Spartinivicinus poritis: one gene and its partner. The protein of the gene in region 2 interacts with the protein of the main gene of each other region in a pairwise test. Links are inferred from orthologs where the notes say so. Each region holds a gene or a part of one and is shown on either strand. Other genes may lie near its edges.

Region 1 (2,999 bases), on a different replicon or contig from region 2:
TACTTAAGCTGCTCAGGGTTTCCAACATTAAGCTAATGACTTCAACATCACTGGCTATACCAGAATGACCATACAGCTCAGCACCAACTTGAATGGGGCTACGAGATGCTACCAATGAACAAGGCTTAGTATGAAAAACACTGCCTGCATAACAGAGCCTGACTGGGCCTTCACGCTTTAATGTATGGGCATCAATTCTTGCTACAGAAGGCGTAGTATCAGCACGCAGCCCTAATAATCGCCCAGTTAGCTGATCGATTATTTTAAAGGTTTGTAAATCGAGATCATGGCCCGCTCCTGCTTGGAGGGATTCTAGATATTCAAGATGAGGAGGAATAACCAGGTCATAGCCCCAGCAATGATAAAGGTCAAGTAGCTGCCGCCTTAGCTGCTCAATTTTCATTGCTGCAGGCGGTAGCACTTCATCTATACCGTCCGGCAATAACCAACGATCTGCAATTGTCATGTTATATCCGGCCTTTTTATGGACAGTGTCTCTATATGCTTTTTTAACTTCAGCTTCTTTAAATTAAAAAAAGCTCTCAATCTATTTAGCTTAAGGAGTGCACACTTACAATCTACACTGACAAGAATCTTTTGGGCTTTACCCGCCAGCTACGAGTTAATTAAATATAACAAGCCAGTTCCTACCAACATACTGACCAAACCAGCTAGTCGTAATTGACGATCATCGAAGGTCGCTAGTTTTGCCACTAAGTCGCGCCACCGGCTGGGGTATAAGAAAGGAATAATCCCTTCAATAACCAACATCAGGCAAAATGCAACTAATAACTCGTGCCAAAAATTCATGCTTTCCCTTAGGCAATAAAAAAACCGGGTGATAACCCGGTTTGGATGATACTAACATGATTTATTAGCAGAATTGAAGCGATTTCAACCAGCTTATTACAAGCAGCTGATCAAATAACCAGCTACTTTGCCAATAGTACTTCCACCATGTTTATTGATTAATTTCTGCACTAGAAGTATTTGTTATTGCATGAGGTGCTTTCAAATATTTAAAGAAATCACTTTCAGGCTTTAATACCATAATATCGCCTTGCTGGTTAAAGGCCTGACGATACGCTTGTAAGCTGCGGTAAAAGTTATAAAACTCTTGGTCACTACCATAAGCCTCTGCATAGACACCAGCTGCCTCCTGATCACCTTCGCCTCGTAACTGCTCAGCAATCTGATAGGCTTGCGCCAACAACTCACGACGCTCACGGTCTGCTTCAGCACGAATTTCTTCTGCTTTTTGCTTACCAAATGAACGAATTTCCTGAGCCTCTTTTTCCCGTTCAGTTATCATCCTTTCATATACTGAATCACTGACCTGCTCTGGCAAATCAATGCGCTTAAAGCGTACATCTACGATTTCAATGCCATATTTTTCTTTAATTTTCACTTGCTCATTCAAGCTTTTTTTAATGCTGAAAATCAGCCTATCACGTAGGTCTGCAGGTTCTTCTTCTGTAGCATTTACGGATTTAGCTGCTTTTTGCTGTGCTTGTGCGGCAGCTTGTGCTACATCAACGCCTGAAGCAAGCTGAACTACACTGTCATCCAGTATTAGCGTTTCCTTGGCACATTTAAAGCGAGAACGCTTCTTAATGTTAGGCTTACCTGAAACAACTTCTTTTAGCTCACACTGAGCAATTAAGTTACGCAAGCCTGACTCAATCAGCTGCGAGAGTAATCGGTTAGCCTGGACAATATTGCCTGATGTTGCAGTATAAAAGCGTTGCACATCAGCAATTCGCCACTTAACAAAAGAGTCTACTACTAGCGCCTTTTTTTCCTGAGTAAAAAAGCGCTCTTGAGCTGCATCTAACGTTAGTAGTCGGCCATCAAAGATTTTCACCTTATCAATAAAGGGCACTTTGAAATGGAGACCGGCAGGTACATCTGGGTTTTTAACTTGACCAAACCGTAACACCACTGCCCGCTCACGCTCGCTGACAATGTAAGCTGACTCCCAGCCAATAATGACAATGACCAAGGCAATAATAATGGTTGCTAAGCTTTTACCTGTCATCTTGCAACCCTCCCACCAGTTCGATTTGAAGAAGTACGCTTACGTAATTGTCCAGCTACTTTATCAGCTATGGCATCCATCTCTTGCTGAGTAAGAACAGGCTGACCCGTTAGGGTGGTAGTTGCCTTTGAGCTAGCTCCCATCAGTTTGTCCAGCGGTAAATACATCAGGTTATTACCACCTTCCACATCAACAATCACTTTATTGGTTTCACCTAGTACATCTTGAATCGTTTCTATATACATCCGACTACGGGTAATTTCTGGTGCTTTTTTATACTCAACTAACACTTGCTTAAAGCGAGCAGTTTCACCATTGGCCTTCGCCGTTATTTCAGCTTTATAGGCTTGAGCCTCTTCTGTTATCCGCTTACTTTTACCCTTTGCCTGAGGAATAATGGCATTGCGATAAGCGATGGCCTTATTTTGTACTCGCTCACGGTCTTCACGCGCACGAATCACATCATCAAAAGCTGCTTGGACTTCTCTTGGAGGCTGAGTGCTTTCTACGTTGATTTTGCTAATGTAAAGCCCAGAATTATAGTCATTCAGGTAAGCTTGCAGTCTTTCTGCTACATCAGCAGCAATAATGCTACGGCCTTCTGTTAATACTGAGTGCATTTTTGAAGTACCGACTACATGACGCAAGGCACTTTGAGTCGCCTGCTCCAATGTACTGATTGGATCAGCAATTTTCAGCACATAATTTTTCAGGTTAGAAATGTTGTATTGAACTGACAAAGAAACCTCGACGATATTTTCGTCTTCAGTCAGCATCTTCTGTCTTACATTGTAAGTCCGCAGCTCAGTTACATTTTCCTGATACTTAGAGTCAATGGGTGGAAAATAAAAGTGCAAGCCAGGCCCCACGGTTTCTTTATATTCACCAAACCGCAAGATAACCACTTGCTCCTTTTCATCCACAGTAAATGCAGCATTCCAAATATATAAGATGGCAAGCA
Region 2 (5,625 bases):
ACCGATTAAAATTAATGTCTCCATTTAATTACCTGCAGCTCGACAAATCGCAAAAAACTCTTCAGCCTGCAATGAGGCACCACCAACTAAACCACCATCAATGTCAGGCATCGCAAAAAGCTGCCCAGCATTATCTGACTTCACACTGCCACCATACAACACTTTGATACTATCAGCCTGCTCAGCAATTAGCTCTCTAAGCTGGGTTCGAATAAACTCGTGCATTTCTTGAGCTTGCTCTGGTGTTGCTGTTTCTCCAGTCCCTATTGCCCAGATTGGCTCATAGGCAATAATGAAGGGGCCACTTAAATCCCCCAAACTCAATGCTTGCAGTTGTTTTTTTATCACAGCTTGAGCGTTACCTTGCTGCCGCTCTTCCAGTGACTCACCAATACAGATAACTGGTATTAACCCGCTGGCTACAACTGACTTACACTTTTCAGCTACTTGCTGGTCTGTCTCTTTAAATATTACCCTTCGTTCAGAGTGCCCAATGATGACATATTGCACTCCAAACTCCTGCAACATTTTAAGTGAAACTTCACCAGTGTAGGCACCTGCTGAATACTCTGAAGCATTTTGCGCACCCAACTGAATATTGCTACTTTCAATTAGTTGCTCAACTTGCGTTAAATAAGGGGCAGGCGGACAAATCACAACAGTTGCCACGCGCCGCCCAACTAGCTGCTGTTTCAGCTGACTAATCAAGTTAGCATTAGCAGCTAGGCTGCCATTCATCTTCCAATTAGCAATTACAATTGGTGTTCGCATGATACCTACACTGTTTTTGGGGCAGGAATGTTACCCCATGATTCAACCACTGACAATAAACAAAGTTATTTCAGCACTTTATAGCTTAGGCCAGGCAGTAGATTTTCTACTCAAGCACAACCGCCTCTTTAACTGCATCAGCAAGCTGGCTAACCAGCGTATTGACTTTTAACTCATCCTCACCTTCAACCATCACCCTAATCACTGGCTCTGTGCCAGAAGGCCTTAATAAAACTCGTCCTTTTCCTGATAATTCAGCTTCCACTTCACTTACCGCAGCTTGAATCTGTGTATTCTTGGCAATATCTACTTTATTTGTCAGCTTAACATTAACCATTTTCTGTGGAAATTTACACATCTGCTGTTTTACTTCAAACAACGATAACTGCCTTGACTGCAGTGCCTTTAGAACCTGCAGTGCAGAAACGATACCATCTCCAGTTGTAGCTACATCTCGGCAAATAATATGACCAGAAGACTCTCCTCCCAGATACCAGCCTTTTGCGAGCAACATTTCATTTACATATCGGTCGCCTACTTTGGCCCTGGCAAAAGGTATATTCATTTCTGACAGAGCTAACTCCATACCGAAGTTAGTCATCAAAGTACCGACCACCCCACCATGCAATGCTTGCTGGTGAGCCTGGCTGCTTGCAATAATAAATAACAGTTCATCACCATCTACAGCCTGCCCTTGATGATCAACCATCATCACCCGGTCACCATCACCATCAAAAGCAATACCAAGATCGGCTTTTTCTTCTATCACTTTTTGTTGCAAAGCAGTTAAGTGGGTAGAGCCAACGTTCTTGTTGATATTGATACCATTTGGCTCCACACCTATTGATACAACCTCAGCCCCAAGCTCTCTAAAAACAGCTGGCCCTACATGATAGGTAGCTCCATTGGCAGCATCGACAACAATTTTTAACCCACTAAGATCAAGATTACCTGCCACGGTACCTTTGCAATACTCAATATAACGGCCAGCAGCATCATTAATTCGCGTAGCTTTTCCCAGCAAACCAGAGTCAACACATTTAACCTCTTGCTCCAGCATTGCTTCAATAGCTAGCTCAACACGATCACCCAGCTTAGTTCCAGTGGCGGAAAAAAATTTAATACCATTATCCTGATAGGGATTGTGGGATGCGCTAATAACAATACCAGCGTGCGCATTAAAGGTTCTGGTTAAATAAGCAATGGCAGGGGTAGGCATAGGACCAAGTAAGCTGACATCAACACCTGCAGCTGACAAACCAGCTTCCAGTGCTGCCTCAAACATATAGCCTGAGATACGCGTATCCTTCCCAATTAAAATTTTACCTTTGCCCTCTTGGGCAAACACTTTCCCTGCAGCCCAACCCAGCTTTAACATAAAGTCTGGAGTAATAGGATATTTCCCTACCTGGCCTCTAATACCATCAGTTCCAAAGTATTTTTTTTTCATCTTTGCAGCCACAAATTACAGTTAAAATACAGATCCCTATACTAATTTGCCTCTTGAATAGCCTGGACTAACTTCAAACAATCCACAGTCGCAGCTACATCATGCACCCTGAAAATACTGCCACCTTGCATGTAGCACCAAAGGTTAACTGCCAACGTACCATACAACCGCTCATCTACGTCCTTATTCAAAGCAGCGCCAATCATGGATTTTCTTGACACTCCAATCAATATTGGAAGCTCAAGATTTTTCAAGTCTGCTAAATGTTTCGCCAAACTAAAGTTATGTTCTACAGTTTTTCCAAAGCCAAAGCCTGGATCAAGAACCAACCGTGAACGACTAATTCCAATTGTTTCACAAGCTTTGATTCTAGCCAGCAAAAACTGTTTTACATCATCAACTACTGATAAGTATTTCGGGTTACTCTGCATATTCCCAGGCTCACCCTGCATATGCATTAAGCAAACTGGCAGATTAGTATCAGCTGCAGCTTGTAAAGCACCATCACGCAGTAAAGCCCTCACATCATTAATTAGCCCTGCCCCGTTATTAGCTGCTTCGGTAATTACAGCAGGTGTACTGGTATCTACAGATACAATCACATCTAATTGCTGACTAATTTGCTCAACAACAGGAATTACTCTGTCCAGCTCCTCTGAGGCACTGACAGGTTTTGCACCAGGCCGTGTTGACTCACCTCCAACATCAATAATGCTAGCCCCTTCTTTTACCATTCTCTCAGCCTGGACTAAGGCCTGATCCAAGTATTTATAGGCACCCCCATCATAAAATGAGTCTGGCGTCACATTGAGAATCCCCATTACATGGGGCTGTCTTAAATCAAGAGAGCGATTGCCACAGGCTAATAGCTGAGTCATGACACAATTTCAGAAGTTTATTCGCTACTTAGGAGGGAAGGTTTAAAGTAAAAGCAAAGGCGAGCACTAATGCTCGCCTGCAGGTCCACCTATAGAAGGGTCTGGTGCTTTAGTCCCTTTATCTTCGGGCTTTTTATCAAGATCAGTCACAGCGCCCCCGCCAGAGGAGTCTCCATCATGCCAGCCAGCAGGAGGACGAGGTTTTTTACCAGCCATAATGTCATCAATCTGCTGAGTATCAATAGTTTCATATTGCATCAGCGCTTCAGCCATTAAATCCAGCTTATCTCTGTTCTCCTTGAGGATTTTTTCTGCTGTTGCATAGCACTCATCAATCAGAGAACGCACTTCCTCATCAATAATACTTGCAGTTTGAGGCGACACATTCAGTCGAGAACCACCTTGGCTGCGCCCTAAAAAGACTTCACCTTCATCTTCATCATACATCAAGGGGCCTAGCTTCTCAGACAAGCCCCACTTGGCGACCATGTTGCGAGCAATTTGAGTTGCACGCTGGATATCATTAGAGGCACCAGTAGTAACACCATTAGCACCAAGCGTTATCTCTTCAGCAATTCGCCCGCCAAACAAGCTACATATCTGACTAGTAAGTGCCTGCTTACTTTGACTATAACGATCCTCTTCAGGCAGGAACATGGTAACACCCAGCGCCCTACCTCTTGGAATAATAGTCACCTTATAAACAGGGTCATGCTCAGGTACCAACCTTCCTACAATCGCGTGACCAGCTTCATGATAAGCGGTATTTAGCTTTTCTTTCTCACTCATCACCATGGACTTGCGCTCAGCACCCATCATGATTTTATCTTTGGCCAACTCAAACTCTTTCATTGAGACGATGCGGCTGTTCGCTCTTGCAGCAAATAAAGCAGCTTCATTAACTAGATTGGCCAAGTCAGCTCCTGAAAATCCAGGGGTACCACGAGCAATAATAGACGGGTTAACATCATCAGCTAAGGGCACTTTTCGCATATGAACTTTCAGGATTTGTTCACGACCACGAATATCAGGCAAAGGCACAACGACTTGACGATCAAAACGGCCGGGCCTTAATAGCGCTGGATCAAGCACATCTGGACGGTTTGTTGCAGCAATGACAATCACACCTTCATTACCTTCAAAGCCATCCATTTCGACTAGCAGTTGGTTAAGGGTTTGCTCTCTTTCATCATGCCCGCCACCCAGGCCAGCACCACGATGACGACCAACTGCATCAATTTCATCAATAAAAATAATACATGGAGACTGTTTCTTGGCCTGATCAAACATATCGCGAACGCGAGAAGCACCAACACCAACAAACATTTCAACAAAGTCAGAGCCAGAGATAGTAAAGAATGGTACCTTTGCTTCACCCGCAATAGCTTTAGCTAATAGTGTCTTACCTGTACCTGGCGAACCTACCATCAATACGCCACGAGGAATACGACCACCTAAGCGCTTGAACTTGCCTGGATCACGTAAGAACTCTACCAGCTCTTGAACATCGTCTTTGGCTTCATCAACACCTGCTACATCAGCAAAGGTGGTTTTAATCTGATCTTCACCTAGCAAGCGCGCCTTGCTTTTACCAAAACTCATTGGGCCACCACGACCTCCCGAGCCACCTTGCATCTGGCGCATAAAGAACATAAATACTGCAATGATGACTAAAATAGGGAAGCTAGCAACTAGTAGCTGAGTCCAAATACTTTGCTTCTCTAACGGCTTAGCAACCACTTCAACCTGGTTAGACAACAAGTCATCCATTAATTTGTTATCTTGAATAGTGGGAGGAAGGTTAGTCTCAAAACGCTCACTGCCATTTAGTATGCCCGTTACCGTAAAACCATCAATAACGACTTTACTAACCTGTTTATTTTCCACCAAGTTGACAAACTGTGTGTAGGTCAGCTCTTTGGTTGATGACTGCATGTTGCCGAAGTTTTTAAATACTGTCAGCAATACCAACGCGATTATTAGCCATAAAACTAAATTCTTTGCCATATCATTCAACGGGCTACCCTCTTCGAGCGAACAAGCCTAACAGTCACTCGGTCTGTTTGTAATTATGCGGCTGAGATAAAGATATCGGTTATGAACAACTGAACCTCTCTTTAAAGCGGCACGCTATTTTACAATCGTTCCACGAGCATGCTAAACAATAGCACTAGCCAAAGTTTATGGTGCTATACCTTACTACAGATCCATTACTTGAAACAGTTTCTCATCTATAGTTTAGCGCTATTAACTCTATTACCGAAGCTGATTAACCTTTAAACCCCTTTCCAAGCAGATAAACTTCACGTGAACGCGATCTTGATGCCAATGGTTTTCGAGTTACCACTGAAGCAAAAGCCTCTCGCATCGCCTTAAAATATTGATCAAATCCTTCACCTTGGAATACTTTTGTTAAAAAACACCCCTTCGGTTTCAGCACTTGCAATGACAAGTCCAGTGCTAGTTCAGCCAGATACATAGCTTTAGGCTGATCAACGGCCTTCATACCACTCATATTGGGGGCCA

Evidence for each region.
Region 1: the proteins of ftsH (region 2) and hflC interact in binary tests that used the Escherichia coli proteins (3 or more experiments, as listed by UniProt). The link is inferred for Spartinivicinus poritis from one-to-one orthologs.

Annotation. Positions count from the first base shown.
Region 1 is NZ_JAPMOU010000004.1:79,365-82,363, forward strand. It holds hflC (protease modulator HflC), read right to left. Parts: upstream 2,039-2,999; coding sequence 962-2,038; downstream 1-961. Other genes in the region: ORQ98_RS04730 (ATP phosphoribosyltransferase regulatory subunit), read right to left, coding at 1-466; ORQ98_RS04735 (DUF2065 domain-containing protein), read right to left, coding at 616-810; hflK (FtsH protease activity modulator HflK), read right to left, coding at 2,035-2,999.
Region 2 is NZ_JAPMOU010000018.1:86,966-92,590, forward strand. What follows is about bases 2,637-5,625. They hold ftsH (ATP-dependent zinc metalloprotease FtsH), read right to left. Parts: upstream 5,107-5,625; coding sequence 3,166-5,106; downstream 2,637-3,165. Other genes in these bases: folP (dihydropteroate synthase), read right to left, coding at 2,637-3,099; rlmE (23S rRNA (uridine(2552)-2'-O)-methyltransferase RlmE), read right to left, coding at 5,369-5,625. Also shown: preprotein translocase subunit SecG, read right to left, coding at 1-24; tpiA (triose-phosphate isomerase), read right to left, coding at 25-771; glmM (phosphoglucosamine mutase), read right to left, coding at 878-2,221; more of folP, read right to left, coding at 2,263-2,636. UniProt on the Escherichia coli protein: Acts as a processive, ATP-dependent zinc metallopeptidase for both cytoplasmic and membrane proteins. Plays a role in the quality control of integral membrane proteins.